DNA from 4 places in the Metabacillus herbersteinensis genome. Region 4 is predicted to be linked to each of the others. Evidence: riboswitches for the same ligand, from Rfam matches in the RefSeq annotation. Region 4 holds a riboswitch; each other region holds the start of a gene.
The links. A riboswitch is a leader RNA that binds a small molecule or an ion and turns the genes downstream of it on or off. The one in region 4 is predicted to bind lysine.

Region 1 (4,021 bases), on a different contig from region 4:
AGTATTTTGTGTCGCATCCACTAGGTGTTCAGCTCTAGTAAGCGGTAGACCGCTAATATCAGCCAAGTATTTGATTACCTGTTTGATATAGCTCGGATCGGCATTTAATCCTGTCCCAACAGCTGTTGCACCCATATTTACTTCATATAAATGCTGACGTGATTGTTGAATTCGCATAATATCACGTTCTACCACACGGCTATATGCTTCAAATTCTTGACCAAGACGGATAGGGACTGCGTCTTGAAGATGTGTTCTCCCCATTTTTATCACATGATCGAATTGTTGTGCTTTTTTCTTAAAGACAGCATGCATCTCTTGCATCGTCTGTAACAATTTTTCTAGGAGGTTAAGGGTTGCAATATGGATCGCAGTTGGAAAGACATCGTTCGTTGATTGTGACATATTCACATGGCTGTTAGGACTTAATTGCATATAGTCCCCTTTCTCTTTGCCAAGTAATACTAGGGCGCGATTGGCAACAACCTCATTCACATTCATATTCATTGATGTTCCAGCACCGCCTTGGATGGGGTCGACGATAAAATACTCGTGCCATTTCCCGCAAATTATTTCGTCTGCTGCTTTTACAATTGGATCACCTAATCCTACATATAAACGGTTCACATCCATATTTGCTAATGCTGCCGCCTTTTTCACGATTGCTAAAGCTTTAATGAGGTCTTCATGAATCCGATAACCCGTAATTGGGAAGTTTTGGGTGGCACGTAACGTTTGGATACCATAGTATGCTTCCTTTGGCACTTCCTTCGATCCTAAGAAATCGCTTTCAATTCTTGCATGATCAATAACGTTGCCATTTGACATAATCTCACCCTTTGTTTTCAAAAGTATAATTTTGAATTAACTTAAGCAGTATCGAAAGATCTACGTTGTGTCCGCTAATAATAACGGCAATGTCACCATCTTGCTGAGGAATTTTGTTTCCTAAAACTGCCGCAATTCCTGTTGCTGCAGCGCCCTCCATAATAATTCTGTGTTTATCCATCATAAAAGCCATACTATAAGCAATCTCATCTTCAGGGATGAGCACCACATCATCCATATATTGCTGGACCATTTGAAAAGTGTATTGATTATCAAGTCCGATTCCACCTAATAAACTATCAGCAAGTGTCTCACTTTCCTCCATCTTGACTGGTTTACCAACTTTTAAACTTTCATACATGACCGCGGATTGTTCCATTGAAACACCAGTTACTCTTATATCACGATTATTTGATTTTAATGCCAAGCCAATTCCGGAGAGAAGCCCACCACCTGAAAGCGGAACAATCACATCTGTTAGATTAGGAAGAGCCTCCAACAATTCCAAGCCAATTGTTCCTTGTCCGGCAATGACATGAGGATCATCAAATGGCTGAATCACCGTTAATCCCTTCTCTCTTTCCAGCTCATAGCAACGCTCTCCTGCGGCATCTTGGCTATCACCAACTATCTCAATTTGAGCTCCCAGCCTTTTTAATGAATCTACTTTTGCTTTTGGCACTCGATTTGATATGCATACAACAGCATCAATCCCTAGTTTGTTTGCTACATATGCCACAGCCATACCATGGTTTCCAGTTGAAAACGTAGCAACCCCACGTTTTTTTTCTTCTTCACTCAAGCTAAGTATCTTATTGGCTGCTCCCCTTACTTTAAATGCTCCAACCTCATGTACATTTTCAAGCTTTAAATAAACAGGACGACCAATTTTTTCTGATAGAATAGTAGATTGGATCAATGGTGTTCTATTTACAATTGAAGCGATTCGTTTTCTTGCTTCCCAAACGTCACGGATTTTCACATCTTTTCTTTCTTTTGTTAGTATTGTATTTGTCATATTGTCCTCCCCTCATTGATCATTATTCTTGGTATTCATAAGATAAATACTAATACCTTCTATAAAAGATATCAATTGTCAAAACTGCCTATAAAACGGTGAAACTTTTCATACAGTTTGTTCTATAAAGCTAAATCTGTTGAGATAATGGATGCATAAGAAGTTGTGTTTACCCAAAAAGTGTTAGGTTTATTAGAAACTGACTTTGGATTGCTAATTAGCAGTGCATGGATCAGCTCCATTGTAGGTGCTTCAAGGCTCCGAAAAGTCGCCTAACTTCTAAAACATATCAATTATTCTTGCAATTTAAAAAAATATTTCTAATTCATCCTTGCAATAGAAAGAATCTTCTGTTATATTACAGTCAATTAAATATTTTCTTACTTCAATACCTTTTGAAGTGAGGATAGAGGAGCAAAGACCATTAGTACACAATTTGAGGAGAATGAGATTCCTATGACTATTGTGGAAAGGGGAATTTGCCGAAGCGGAAAGAATCTCATGTTCTTGAAGCTGGTTCTGCTATTGAATAAATACAGGACTGTCATATAGGAAACTATATGGAGGGCTATCTTACGCACGGGAACGATTTTTGTAAATATTGTTTCTACTGCAGCAGCGAATCCTCGTTGTTGCTTTTTTGCGTTTACTACTGAATGGCCCTGACCACCTCTGAATTTTTTTAAAAAAATTTTATAAAAGGGTGTGAAGTTATGAATTTTGGCCAAGTTTTAACAGCAATGGTTACCCCGTTTGATCATAATGGTGAGGTTGATTTTAACGCTACGAGAACTTTAGTAAATTATTTAATTGCTAATGGTTCTGATGGATTAGTTGTAGCTGGTACAACTGGAGAGTCTCCTACATTAACAGCAGAAGAGAAAGTAAATTTATTCAAAATTGTTGTAGAAGTTGCTAATGGAAGAGTCCCAGTCATAGCTGGAACTGGCTCAAATAACACGAAAGCTTCTATCAGCTTAACAAGGCAAGCAGAGGAAGCTGGAGTCGATGGAATTATGCTCGTTACTCCATACTATAACAAGCCGTCTCAAGAAGGCTTATTTCAACACTTTAAAACTATCGCCCAATCAACACCATTACCGGTAATGCTTTATAATATCCCAGGACGAAGTGTTGTAAACATGTCAGTAGAGACGATTGTTAGTCTCTCAAAGATTAACAATATTGTGGCAATAAAAGAAGCAAGTGGCGACTTAGAGGCCATGGCACAAATCATTAGCAAAACACCTAGTGATTTTACGTTGTACAGCGGTGATGATGGGTTAACATTACCGGTTTTAGCCATCGGTGGAGCTGGAGTTGTTTCGGTTTCTTCACACATCATTGGTAATGAGATTCAAGAAATGATCAATAGCTTTAAAAATGGGGATGTCCATGGTGCTGCTTCTACACATCGTAACCTTCTTCCAATTATGAAAGCATTATTTGCTGCACCAAACCCATCACCGGTTAAATCAGCATTAAATATGAGAGGGTTAAATGTTGGAGGTGTCCGCTTACCATTGGTCCCTTTAAACAATGAAGAAAAAAGAGCTCTACAAATAACTCTACAACCTAGTAAAATAGAAGCTGCTTGTTAAATAAGTAGTAAATAGACCACATTAATAGAGAGAAAATAAATTTTCTTAAAAAGCAGTGCAACTCCGGAAGAAGTGCACTGCTCTCTAATCGATTTATTTAGTGACTAAAAAGAATCCGTTACTACATCTTCTCCAATAATTAATGTTGGTTCAGTTGACTCAATAATATCGTTAACTGTATAACCTCTAGCTACTTCAACTAGCTTTAACCCTTCTGGCGTGACATCAATTACCGCTCGATCGGTGATAATTCGGTTGACAACACCTTTACCTGTTAACGGGAGCGTACAGGACTTCAAGATTTTCGCTTCCCCACTTCTGTTGACATGATCCATAATGACGATGATTCGCCTTGCACCATGAACGAGGTCCATTGCTCCGCCCATTCCTTTAATCATTTTCCCTGGAATCATCCAGTTCGCTAGATCACCTGACTCTGAAACTTCCATCCCACCTAAAATAGCGACATTAACATGACCTCCGCGAATCATTGCAAATGACTCTGCACTATTAAAATAAGCTGCTCCAGGAATCGCAGTAACGGTTTCTTTTCCTGCATTAATTAAGTCTGGAT
Region 2 (4,021 bases), on a different contig from region 4:
TAAAATACTGTATGAAAATAAATCGAGTGAGGGTTCAATGCCTATTGAACTTGGTGAGGATGGTAAGGATGGTGAATATGCTTCTGTTTTTAATATTAACTCTAAGAGATCTTACGATATTCAGAAGCCTATGACTGATTCAGACATCACAATACATATGAAAATTAAAGGTGTTCTAAGAGAGTTTACCGGAAAAAAAGTTGACAAGAAAAGCATTTCAATGATAGAAAGCAAAATGAAAGAGGCAATTGAAAAGCAAGGGTCCGAACTCATTAAAGAGTTTCAAGAATTAAACATAGATCCTTTGGGGATTGGCGAACAAGTAAGGACTCGAACGAGAAACTGGGATCAAAAAAAGTGGCAAGAGATATATCCAACTATTGAGGTTAATGTAAAGACAAGCGTTAAAATACTCGAGACTGGAGTTATTGAATAAATCCAATTTTGAGTAGTATAAACAAGTCAGCACTAATCCAAAAACGAGTGAGGCCGCAGAGCGCTTCACTCGTTTTATTTACTTTCATCAAATTTATTTTTTTTCGTACGATTCTCACCATTCATACTACATGAATAGGCAACTAGAAAAAATAATTATTTATTTTATTATTAATCCTTGTAAACACATAGGAATTATGTATAATAAATATAAATTGATTGTATAAATAATTGACTGATTGGAAAACCAAAGGTCCTTAACTTATGTTAAGGGCCTTTTATTATTTATTAGGGGAGCGTCGAAATGAGAAAATTAATTATCTTTTCGTTAATTGGGTTTTTTGCACAGCTTATTGATGGATCTTTAGGTATGGCTTACGGAGTTACATCAACCACGTTACTTTTAACGTTTGGGATCGCACCTGCTGTGGCCTCTGCTTCCGTCCATTTTGCAGAAGTTTTTACAACTGCTGCTTCTGGTGCTTCTCATATTAAATTTGGGAACGTTGATAAACAGGCAGTATACAAATTAATCATACCAGGATCTATTGGGGCGTTTGCCGGTGCTTGCTTTTTAAGTAATTTACCAGGAGATTTAGCTAAACCATTCATTGCGGTTTTCCTCTTGGTTTTGGGTTTTTATGTACTATTACGCTTCTTATTTAAATTTGATGTAGAAAATCAAAACCAGTCCATCGAGCTAACACGCAAGCAGGCAATTCCACTTGGATTACTAGCAGGATTTGCAGATGCAACGGGCGGTGGAGGATGGGGACCAATAGCAACCCCTGTACTATTATCAAAAAAGGGATCTTCTGCAAGGAAGGTTGTGGGCACGGTTGACACGAGTGAATTTGCAATTGCAGTTTCAGCAACATTAGGCTTTTTAGTGTCACTTGGTTGGGAGCAAGTCAATTGGTATTGGGTGATCGCCCTTATCATAGGGGGAGTTATTGCAGCTCCAATAGCTGCATGGCTAGTTAGAAAGTTACCAGCCTATCTTCTTGGGGTATTGGTAGGAGGATTTATTATTTTAACCAATACCAGGACATTATTGACAACCTGGTCAATTGACGAAGCATTTACTCCAGTCCTCTATAGCATCTTAATATTCGGATGGTTTTTCGCGATTGGGTATGCCATTAAAAGAAATAGAGTAAGATCACAAAATATTTTGAGTCTGTAAAATTATCTTTTACTAAAAAAAAGCCCTAAAAAGCAGGGCTTAGAATATAACATTTCAAGTATGCTTAAGATGTTTTTAATTTTCAATGGCTGATTGATTCTTAAATTTACTTCGTTTAATAAGCGGGTAAATTAAAAACCCTGCAAGGAAAAGTCCGATTCCTAAAGAAAATGTTTGGATATCTGCAGTTCCAGATATAATCACCCAAATTGAGTAAATCAATGCAAGTGAGGCAATGATACCGTCCGAGACTCGCGGTCCCTTTTTAAGATCGTATGTCTCACCTTTAATTACGAGCTTTAAGAAGAATATGGCAGAAACTAAGTATGGGATCAGATAAGCAAGTGTGGCCGATGTTGTCAAAAATGTATATGCCTCACTGATAGTCCCTGATATCACAGATAAGATAAAGATTTGTGACATCGCGTTAGTGACAGTTAATGCTCGAACAGGGCTTCCTTTCTTGTTAACTTTAGCAAAGTACGTAGGGAATACTCCTGTTTTGGCTGCTTGGTATGGTACTTCAGAGCTAAGTAAAATCCAGCCAATGGGTAGCTCCAAAAAGTGAAATTACAGCTAGTAGAGCCATGATAGTTGCGCCAGCGTCACCTATCATAACAGAAAGTGCATCAACAAATGGCTTATCAGATGCTCTTAGAACCTCTTGAGGTAACACTCCCATGATAAGTAAGGTTATACCCATGTAAATGGTTAATGCGATAAATAATCCTAGAATAGTTGCACGACTAACATCACGTTGAGATTTAGCACGTCCAGATAGGATAACAGCAGATTCAATTCCAACAAATGCCCATAGAGTCGAGATCATCGCTAAGTTTATTTGACTCGGAAGATTTTGTATTTTTCCTTCTGAATCAACTATTGGTGTATACAAGTCTCCTAAATTGGAGTACTGGAATACAAACAAATGCTGCTACTATGAATGTTAAATTGCTTACGCTGGAGTATGAAACTTAAGTTCTAAATCAACAAATCCTTACTATTCTTTACAAAAAACAACAAAAAAACGCAATGGTATACTACCCACGCGTTTCCCTTCAATTAAAACCCGCAACCTATCTCGACGCAATAGTTCTCCACAGAACAAAATCTGTGACAGTCCTACACCTATTCGATGTAGACCCAGTATGGTTGGCTGTGTGAATCCTCCCAAACTTCGGCAACAAATTCCTTTATTCTCATCTTCAATAATCCCCACAGATCTCATAAGAGCTACTCTTAATTGTTGCAACCACTACCTCACCAAGATAGCGATGAGGATTTACTATTAAATTTTATAAAGTGTAAATTAGCAGACAATAAGACTATATGACAACCATTTAAGTTCATTAAATGATTAGTGTCCACCCAAATACGCATTTTTCAACTGATCACTTGCTGTTAACTCGTCGGAAGATCCTGATAAGACAATTTGACCAGTCTCGATAACATAAGCTCTATCTGCTATAGATAGTGCCATATTTGCATTTTGTTCCACCAGTAAGATCGTTGTACCTGACTGATTAATCTCCTGAATAATCTTAAAAATGGTCTTAACTAAAAGTGGTGCCAAACCCATTGATGGCTCATCCAAAATAAGTAGGCGCGGACGCGCCATTAACGCACGCCCCATCGCTAGCATCTGCTGCTCTCCACCAGAAAGAGTTCCTGATTGCTGCTTTGCTCTTTCCTTAAGACGCGGAAACAGTTGAAATACTTTTTCAAAATCATCACGAATTCCGGCCTTATCGGTTCTTATAAATGCTCCTAATTCAAGATTCTCTTCTACCGACATATTGGCAAAAACTCTTCTTCCCTCTGGAACATGAGAGATTCCTTGTTTTACGATTGTCTGAGCAGCTTTGCCAGAAATGGACTGATTTTCATATAAAATGTCACCTTTTTTTGGTTTGAGGAGACCTGAAATAGATTTTAGTAAAGTACTCTTCCCTGCCCCATTCGCACCAATTAGAGTAACAATTTCACCTTGTTTAATTTCAATTGAAACACTCTTAAGTGCTTGTATATTTCCATAGTATACATCAATATTCTTAACCTCTAACATTACGAAACCTCCTCGCCAAGATAAGCTTCAATCACTTTCGGGTTGTTTCGAATCTCTTCTGGCGAACCTTGAGCTATTAGTTGTCCATGATCGAGTACATAGATGCGTTCACAAACGCCCATTACAAGAGGCATATCATGTTCAATTAGCAAAACAGTTAAATTAAACTTCTTCCGAATAAATCCTATGAGATTCATCAGGTCATGTGTTTCTTGAGGATTCATTCCGGCTGCTGGCTCATCAAGCAACAGTAGTTTTGGGTTTGAAGCAAGCGCACGTGCAATCTCTAAGCGACGCTGTTGTCCGTATGGTAAGTTTTTAGCTTTTTCATGAAG
Region 3 (4,021 bases), on a different contig from region 4:
TTTCACTGTTAAATGGGATCAAAAAGATGAGATCGCCTCACCTGTAGCTGTTTTTGGAAAAAGAAGTCAAAGATAATATCGTCTGTTTTTTTGTGATTTATCGCACGCTTATGGGTCTGACATTAATACAGTCAGACCCTCTTTAATACGCATTTTATCTGCAATTATTTTATCCTGAATAAGAAAACTTTTTATACTGTTGCTTCTTGTTTAGATAGTTGAAACGCTTCATGTAGTGCTTCAACTGCTTGTACCATATGCTCCTGTGAAACGACAGTTGAAACTTTAATTTCTGACGTACTGACCATTTTCACTGATATCCCTTTATTTGCTAGTACATCAAACATCTCTGCTGCTACGCCTGGATTTGAAATCATCCCAGAACCTACAATTGAAACTTTCGATAATCCACTTTCAGATTCGATTTTTTTGTAGTTAAGTTGTTGTTTGTATTGTTCTAGGACTTTTATCGTATCCTCTAGATCACTAGTTTTAACCGAGAAAGAAATTGACGTTGTCTCTCTACTTGTTGTACTTTGAATGATAATATCAACGTTAATACTATGTTTTGCTAATGTGGAAAAAATAGTCGAAAGCGTTGTTAATTCGTTTGGAAGACCCAAGATGGATACTCTTGTTACTTGATCTTCAAATGCAATTCCTCTTACTACAAGGTTTTGTTCCATTGATGTTTCCTCCTCAATAATTGTCCCTCGTTCATTCTCCATGCTTGAACGTACCTCTAGTGGAACTTGGTAATTCTTCGCAAATTCAACAGCTCTTGGATGTAAAACTCCTGCACCTAAATTCGCTAGCTCAAGCATTTCATCATAGGATATCGCTGAGAGCTTTCTAGCACCTTTAATAAACCGAGGGTCGGTTGTAAAAACTCCTGTTACATCCGTATAAATATCACATTTATCGGCTTTTAGTGCTGCTGCAAGTGCAACTGCAGTTGTGTCAGAGCCTCCTCGACCTAATGTCGTAATTTGCTGTTCGATTGAAGCACCTTGGAATCCAGCAACAACTACAATTTTTCCATTGTTTAGTTGCTGTTGTACTTGATTTGAATCAATATGTGTAATTCTAGCATTGCTATGAACTGATTCTGTTTGAATGCCAGCTTGCCAACCAGTAAATGAAATGGCATCGTATCCTTTTTCAGTTAGCGCCATTGATAACAAAGCAACTGTGACTTGTTCACCTGTTGTAAGTAACATATCCATTTCTCGTTTGTTTGGGCGATCTGTAATTTCTTTTGCAAGAGATACAAGATGGTCTGTCGTTTTCCCCATGGCTGAAACCACAACGACAATATCGTGACCGTTTTGTTTCTCTTGAATAACTCGACTCGCTACGTTACCTATTTTTTCAGGAGAACCTACTGATGTACCACCAAATTTTTGAACGATAATTCCCAACGACAACCTCACCCTTCACCTTTTTATCATAGATCGAACTGTTATGATTCGGACTAGTCCCTGACTTTTTTATGAAATACAAAAAAGCAATGAGATTTACTTATCCCATTGCTTACTAAACGAAAAAAATATTTTCGTTCACACAATGAGATAGCTCTCCAAGAATAAATATCCTTGACAATCTTACACTTTTTCAGTGCAAAACCAGCAATAAAGGAAATGGAACTTTATCACTTCGGCGAAACTTCCCTTTCAACAGTCTTCTTCGGAGTCCAATCTCCTCTAACTGTTTACTATTGAAGCTCGCACCTCTACCATCATTAACGAACTTGAAACGATCAAATATGAAATTAGTAAAAATTGTATCAAATAAATAAAAAAAGCGCAAGCGCCTTGTTCAGCCTTATGACCTCGAGGGGCTAGGCGCTGGATTCAGAAACGCACACTTATTCTTTAAAATATAAAAATTCCGTAAGTAATCTAGAAATAACAATAGCTTATTCTTTTAATTTTTCTAGTAAGGCTTGAGCCGTTTTTGGAGGGATACCCGCTTCCCTCAGCTCATCTAAGGTAGCATCCTTCATTTTTTTAACGGAACCAAAATGTTTCAGGAGCATTTTTTTCCTGTTCTCACCAATACCAGGGATATCATCCAATATGGATTGAAAGGCTGTTTTACCACGTATTTGTCGATGAAACGTTATCGCAAAACGATGAACTTCGTCTTGTATTCTTTGTAATAAATAAAATTCTTGGCTATTTCGTTCTAATTGAACAATAACTGGTGGGTTACCAATCAACAACTCAGAAGTTCGATGTTTATCATCTTTAACTAATCCTGTAACAGGTATTTCTAGAGCTAATTCATTTTCCAATACGTCCTGTGCAGCTGCTAGATGACCTTTCCCTCCGTCGATAATAATTAAGTCAGGTAGGGGCAAGGATTCCTTTAGAGCACGGCTATATCTTCTTCTAACGACCTCGCGCATGGATTCATAATCATCGGGTCCTTGAACGCTCTTAATTTTATACTTCCGGTAGTCTTTTTTTGCTGGCTTTCCGTCAATAAATACAACCATTGCAGAAACTGGATCCGTTCCTTGGATATTCGAATTATCGAATGCTTCTATACGAAGTGGTGTGTGAATACTCAACTTTTCCCCAATGTTTTCAATTGCCTTAATTGTCCGTTCTTCATCTCGTTCAATTAAAGAGAACTTTTCCTTTAGGGCAATCTTTGCATTTTTATGTGCTAATAAAAGAAGGTCTTTCTTTTTACCACGCTTTGGCTGGATGGTAGAGACTTGTAATAATTGTTCCACTAGCTCATGTTCAACACTGTCTGGAATGAGAATTTCTTTTGGAAGAAAATGATTGTTTTTTGAGTAAAATTGACCTAGATAAGTGAGAAATTCCTCGTCAGGAGTGTCGTAAATAGGAAATGTTGAGACATCACGTTCAATTAGCTTTCCTTGACGAATGAAGAAAACTTGAACACACATCCAGCCTTTATCATACGCATAAGCAAAAACGTCTCGATCAACAAAGTCATTCATTGTCATCTTTTGCTTTTCCATTGTTGCTTCAATATGAACAATTTGATCCCGGTATTCCTTTGCCCGTTCAAAATCAAGCTCTTCAGAGGATTTACTCATTTTCTCGGATAAATCTTCTTTAATCTTTTTAAAGCCACCATTTAAAAAACGAGTAATTTCCTCTACCATTTGACGATTCGTCTCGTTCGAAACATCTTTCACACATGGTGCTAAACATTGACCCATGTGGTAATAAAGACAAACGCGATCTGGCAATGTAGAGCATTTTCGTAGTGGATATAAGCGATCTAACAGCTTAATCGTTTCCCGTGCAGCCTGTACATTAGGATAGGGTCCAAAATACTTGCTTTTATCTTTTTTCACTTGACGAGTAACAATTAAACGAGGATGACGTTCATTTGTAATTTTGATAAAAGGATAGGTTTTATCATCTTTTAACATGACATTATATTTTGGATCATGCTTTTTAATTAAGTTTAATTCTAAAATGAGTGCTTCAATATTAGAAGATGTAACGATATATTCAAAGTCTGTAATTTCATTTACTAAACGCAGCGTTTTTCCATCATGTGATCCTGTAAAATACGAACGCACTCGATTTTTAAGCACCTTCGCTTTGCCTATATAGATAATTGTCCCTTGGCGATCCTTCATAATATAACAGCCAGGCTGATCAGGAAGAAGTGCAAGCTTTTCTTTAATAATCCCTTTCATCTGCAGACACTCCAAATAATATGATACTGTCATTGTATCACTTAAGAACACTTTCGTCCTTTGTCAAAAACTCGAAGTTACCACAATCATTTCCTAAGCAATAATTGTACTATTCTGTCTAATGTTGGCAAAATAAGCGCAAGCGCCTTGTTCAGCCCCGACAAGCATAAGACGATTATAAATAGAAGGCGTTCTTTCAATTTATAATTGACTTATGAGCTCGAGGCAGTCAAGAACGCGACGTCCTGTCGCATTGACTGCACTAGCACATCCTGTGCGTCGGGGCTAGGCGCTGGAGCTGGATTCAGAAACGCATACTGAGTTTAAAAT
Region 4 (4,021 bases):
ATAATTTGTCCACCACTTGGTTTTTCGAGAAGATTAATACAACGAAGAAGAGTCGATTTACCAGATCCAGACGAACCAATGACGCAGACAACTTCTCCTTTATACACTGAAAAGTCAATGTCTTTTAATACTTCATGGTTTCCAAAGGATTTGCTTAAATGTTGTATATCAATGACTTTTTCCATATATCTCATCCTTTGTTTTCTATAGATTTCCGCACGCGATCTTGTTCTACGCAACATCTCTTCTGGTATCTCTATCTTTGATTATCCATCATATTGTAATTTTCGGGACCATCTAATTTTCTTTCAATAACTCGCAAAATTCTTGTTATCGTAAACGTCATGATGAAATACAAAATGCACGCGACAAAAAACGATTCAAAGTATCTGAAATTGTTTCCTGCAACTGATTTTGTCAGGAAAAACAATTCCGTTACACCAATTACGTTTAATACTGATGTATCTTTTATGTTAATTATAAATTGATTGCTTGTTGCTGGTAAAATATTACGAACAACTTGTGGTAAGACAATATGAATCATCGTTTGAAGATGATTCATACCAATCGCTTGAGCCGATTCAAATTGTCCCTTTTCGACAGAAATAATCCCACCTCGAACAATTTCTGCCATGTAAGCCCCAGTATTAATCGATACGATAAAGAACGCTGCGACTAATATGTCCATATCGATATTAAATGCTAAAGCAGAGCCATAATAAATGACCATCGCTTGGACGATCATAGGTGTTCCTCGGAAAAATTCGATATAAATAGAAAGAATGGCATTAATTACTTTAAGAATACTTCTCTTTGCTCCTCGTTCAGGCATTGGAATTGTATGAATAACTCCTATTACTAAACCAATGATCGCACCTATTATCGTACCAATCATTGAGATTAATAGAGTCATTCCAGCTCCACGAATGAACATAGGCCAATTGTTTGAAACAATGGTTACGACCCACTCAAGACTCATAGTTCTCCCCCTTTATTAAAAAAACAAAACCGACTGCAAAAAAAATGCAGCCGGTATCACATTCTCATTATTCTGCAGCTGGTTGATTCTTAATTGCTGTATCCATAATGTTTTGACGATCTTCCTCTGAGATAGCTGCTAATGCTTCATTGATTTTCTCCGTTAATTCACTATCTTTTGCAAGTCCGACCGCGATTGCTGTATCATCATCAGATGTAGCAAATCCTTCTGCGAATTCGACCATTGCAAAGTTTTCATTTGCCGCAGAAGCACTGATTGCTTCTGGACGTTCTGACACATAGCCATCAATCATCCCTGATTCAAGAGCCACTCTCATTGCTGGAAAGTTGTCCATAGCAGTTTCCTGAGATACACCTTCAATTTGCTCAATTACTGAATAGTGAAAGGTATTTAATTGAGCCGTTACTTTTGCTCCTTTGAAATCTTGGATCGAAGTAACACCTTCATAGTCTCCACCTTTTTTTACGACCATTACTAAATCAGATGTGTAATAGTTTTCTGAGAAGTCGATTGTCTCTTTACGTTCTGCTGTTGGTGACATACCTGCAATAATTGCATCGATTTTACCTGAAGTTAGTGCTGGTACAAGGCCATCCCATTCCGTTTTGACAATCACTAATTCTTTTCCTAGATCTTCAGCAATTCTCTTTGCAATTTCGACATCATATCCACCTGCATACTCTGCATTGCCATCAATTTTTACTCCATCGTTGGAATCATCCATCTGAGTCCAGTTGAATGGTGCATATCCAGCTTCTAGACCAACCTTAAATGTGTCTGCTTCAGCTGATGACCCTGTAGTTTCTGAACTACCTGACCCACATCCTGCTAGTAGCAAAATTGTTGAAAGCAACATCGTAAAAAATAATAACGATTTTTTTCTCATGACAGTTCTCCCCTTTTGGTAACTATATGTTTAATCGTGTTCTAAATATTCTAAAAAGGCCAACCTACACAAAAAAGACCTGAGATAAACTCAGGTCACATATGTATGGTTGGCCCAAATCCTCGTTTTTTCCCACATGAGATAGCACACTCAATAAACCGGGACGTTTATTGAGACAGTCCTGCAGTTCTTCACTACAGACCCAGCATGTAATATAGAGAAATATTACAAACTTCGGCGACATTTCCTTCTCCTTTAGAATCATAGCTTCTCAAACTCCTCTAAGGACTGTTAAATATCGCGCCTCTACCTCACTATTAAAAGTGAGGTTATATTCAGTTATTAATGATAGTTTACGATAATATTTTTTTGCTGTCAAGGTGGCTCAACTGTTCCAATAAGTTGGGGTAGTTTGACAAACTTTAAGTGGTTACACTCATGATAATACAACTGTAAGAACTCCGGTAAGACTTAATCTACGAAAAAATTAATATTATTTTCCATCATTTAACACCCTGTTTCTTAATATCCGGGTTTTGACACAGATACTTTTAATTTTCAAGCAAATTTAAATGGGACTTGGAAATAAGATATCAAGAAAATGATTATAATTATCGATAAAATATAGGCTCTGAATGGATAGTATTGATGTAGGGCAATGACCGAGAACATGACAACATCAAATAAAAAAGAATACCAGAATAACCAGCCACTCTGATATGAAATCCTCCCAAACATATGTAAGATCCATTCAACAGATATGTAAATTCCAGACCAAACCAATATGTAAATTAGTCTTCGAAACAGTCTCTCGGGAAAATGGGAGAGAAAGAGGAAGATGCTAACGGGCATAGTTATAAGAGCATAAACAATTACTGTCATTTCTTGACCGTAAAGCAAATCGGGATGAAACTTCCACAAGGAATTTTCTTGTACGATATATTCGTAAAGCAAACCACCTGTGGCAATAAAAAACATACTAGCCTGGTATTCTCTCCAGCTTTTCCAATTTCCCCACTTAAAAGAAGCCATAATAGTTAAAATAGTAATTGCTACATGCATACTCACTACCCTCCCGAGTACTTTTATGTAAAGTATGCCCCATTTACTACGATTTATGTTTAGCTTATTTCTAAAGCAAAGAAGTAAGGTACGGAAGCAAATTTCTAGCAAATATAGAATCGTAAATTAAATTCAATGCTTAACTTATTGAATTGTCAGATATCTCACGAAGCAAGAATCTTGAAATAATTAAAAGCCAAATAGTACTCCAAGCTATATGGTACATTATTTACAAAACAGGTAAAGAAAGAGCAGAAATGCGTAAATTTAGAAGGCAGAAAAGTAAAGAATTAGCTGAGTTTATTTCGCTGAAAAAACCTTGGGACCAATAAAAGGAGGAAAAATGATGGTAACTTTATCTAGTCTTGATAAATTAAACGCTATATCTGTAACCCTTGAAAAATTAAAAAAAGACTATCCTAACCTTGTTGAAAAATTATTTGATATGGTTAACCTTACTCGTGCATTTCAATTTAAATATCAATATATGGGATGCTTAATTATGGATGAAGATCCCTGCCAATGTGCCCCGAACTTTGTTTCTCGCTCTGTTCTACGCTTGTATAAAAAAGAATTACAAAAACTAAAAGATGATCTTGATTTCCAAGTATTGAAACAAACTTTTGCTGAGTTTAGAAGTACCGGATACGCAAATATCAGTCAATTAGTACTGGGGATGACACCTGAATCATTAGTAGGTACTTCTAGTATTAGGTAAATTGGTGGTAAGATTTTAGCTATCATTAAAAACCCTAATTCCCCTTATCCGTTTTTGCTTAGAATAACTATGAATCAGTTGTTAAAATTAAATATGCTTTTTTTGAAAAACCACCTTGCTTCCTAAGACGCAGGGTGGTTTTCTTGGTATCTAATAAGCTTTTTCTAAAGATTGGGTAGAGAGGACGTATATCTAAAACTCAACTTTCTCCAAATAAAGCCCACCCGGCTCTGCTGGAAAACCAGCTTGGTTCCGTTCTTTTGAATCTAAAATACTCGGTATACTTTCACCCTCTATCTTTCCCAACCCAACGTCTATCAACGTTCCGACAATTTTTCTTACCATATTATGAAGA

Region 1: another riboswitch for lysine. It lies ahead of dapA (4-hydroxy-tetrahydrodipicolinate synthase); the one in region 4 lies ahead of ACFFIX_RS17220 (transporter substrate-binding domain-containing protein).
Region 2: another riboswitch for lysine. It lies ahead of ACFFIX_RS00055 (amino acid permease); the one in region 4 lies ahead of ACFFIX_RS17220 (transporter substrate-binding domain-containing protein).
Region 3: another riboswitch for lysine. It lies ahead of ACFFIX_RS01970 (aspartate kinase); the one in region 4 lies ahead of ACFFIX_RS17220 (transporter substrate-binding domain-containing protein).

The regions. Positions count from the first base shown of each region.
Region 1 is NZ_JBHLVO010000005.1:29,537-33,557, reverse strand. Features, by position in the region: gene aspA (aspartate ammonia-lyase) at 1-828, opposite strand, end outside; gene eutB (hydroxyectoine utilization dehydratase EutB) at 833-1,846, opposite strand; lysine riboswitch at 2,246-2,425, shown strand; gene dapA (4-hydroxy-tetrahydrodipicolinate synthase) at 2,560-3,447, shown strand; gene ACFFIX_RS08500 (CoA transferase subunit B) at 3,552-4,021, opposite strand, start outside.
Region 2 is NZ_JBHLVO010000001.1:10,333-14,353, forward strand. Features, by position in the region: gene ACFFIX_RS00045 (Ger(x)C family spore germination protein) at 1-436, shown strand, start outside; gene ACFFIX_RS00050 (sulfite exporter TauE/SafE family protein) at 740-1,621, shown strand; partial or broken gene ACFFIX_RS00055 (amino acid permease) at 1,697-2,549, opposite strand; lysine riboswitch at 2,704-2,887, opposite strand; gene ACFFIX_RS00060 (ABC transporter ATP-binding protein) at 2,979-3,686, opposite strand; gene ACFFIX_RS00065 (ABC transporter ATP-binding protein) at 3,686-4,021, opposite strand, start outside.
Region 3 is NZ_JBHLVO010000001.1:383,138-387,158, forward strand. Features, by position in the region: gene ACFFIX_RS01965 (YslB family protein) at 1-76, shown strand, start outside; gene ACFFIX_RS01970 (aspartate kinase) at 192-1,421, opposite strand; lysine riboswitch at 1,565-1,743, opposite strand; gene uvrC (excinuclease ABC subunit UvrC) at 1,919-3,691, opposite strand.
Region 4 is NZ_JBHLVO010000017.1:934-4,954, forward strand. Features, by position in the region: gene ACFFIX_RS17210 (amino acid ABC transporter ATP-binding protein) at 1-185, opposite strand, end outside; gene ACFFIX_RS17215 (amino acid ABC transporter permease) at 257-979, opposite strand; gene ACFFIX_RS17220 (transporter substrate-binding domain-containing protein) at 1,047-1,886, opposite strand; lysine riboswitch at 2,021-2,203, opposite strand; gene ACFFIX_RS17225 (CBO0543 family protein) at 2,445-2,948, opposite strand; gene ACFFIX_RS17230 (hypothetical protein) at 3,295-3,666, shown strand; gene truA (tRNA pseudouridine(38-40) synthase TruA) at 3,859-4,021, opposite strand, start outside.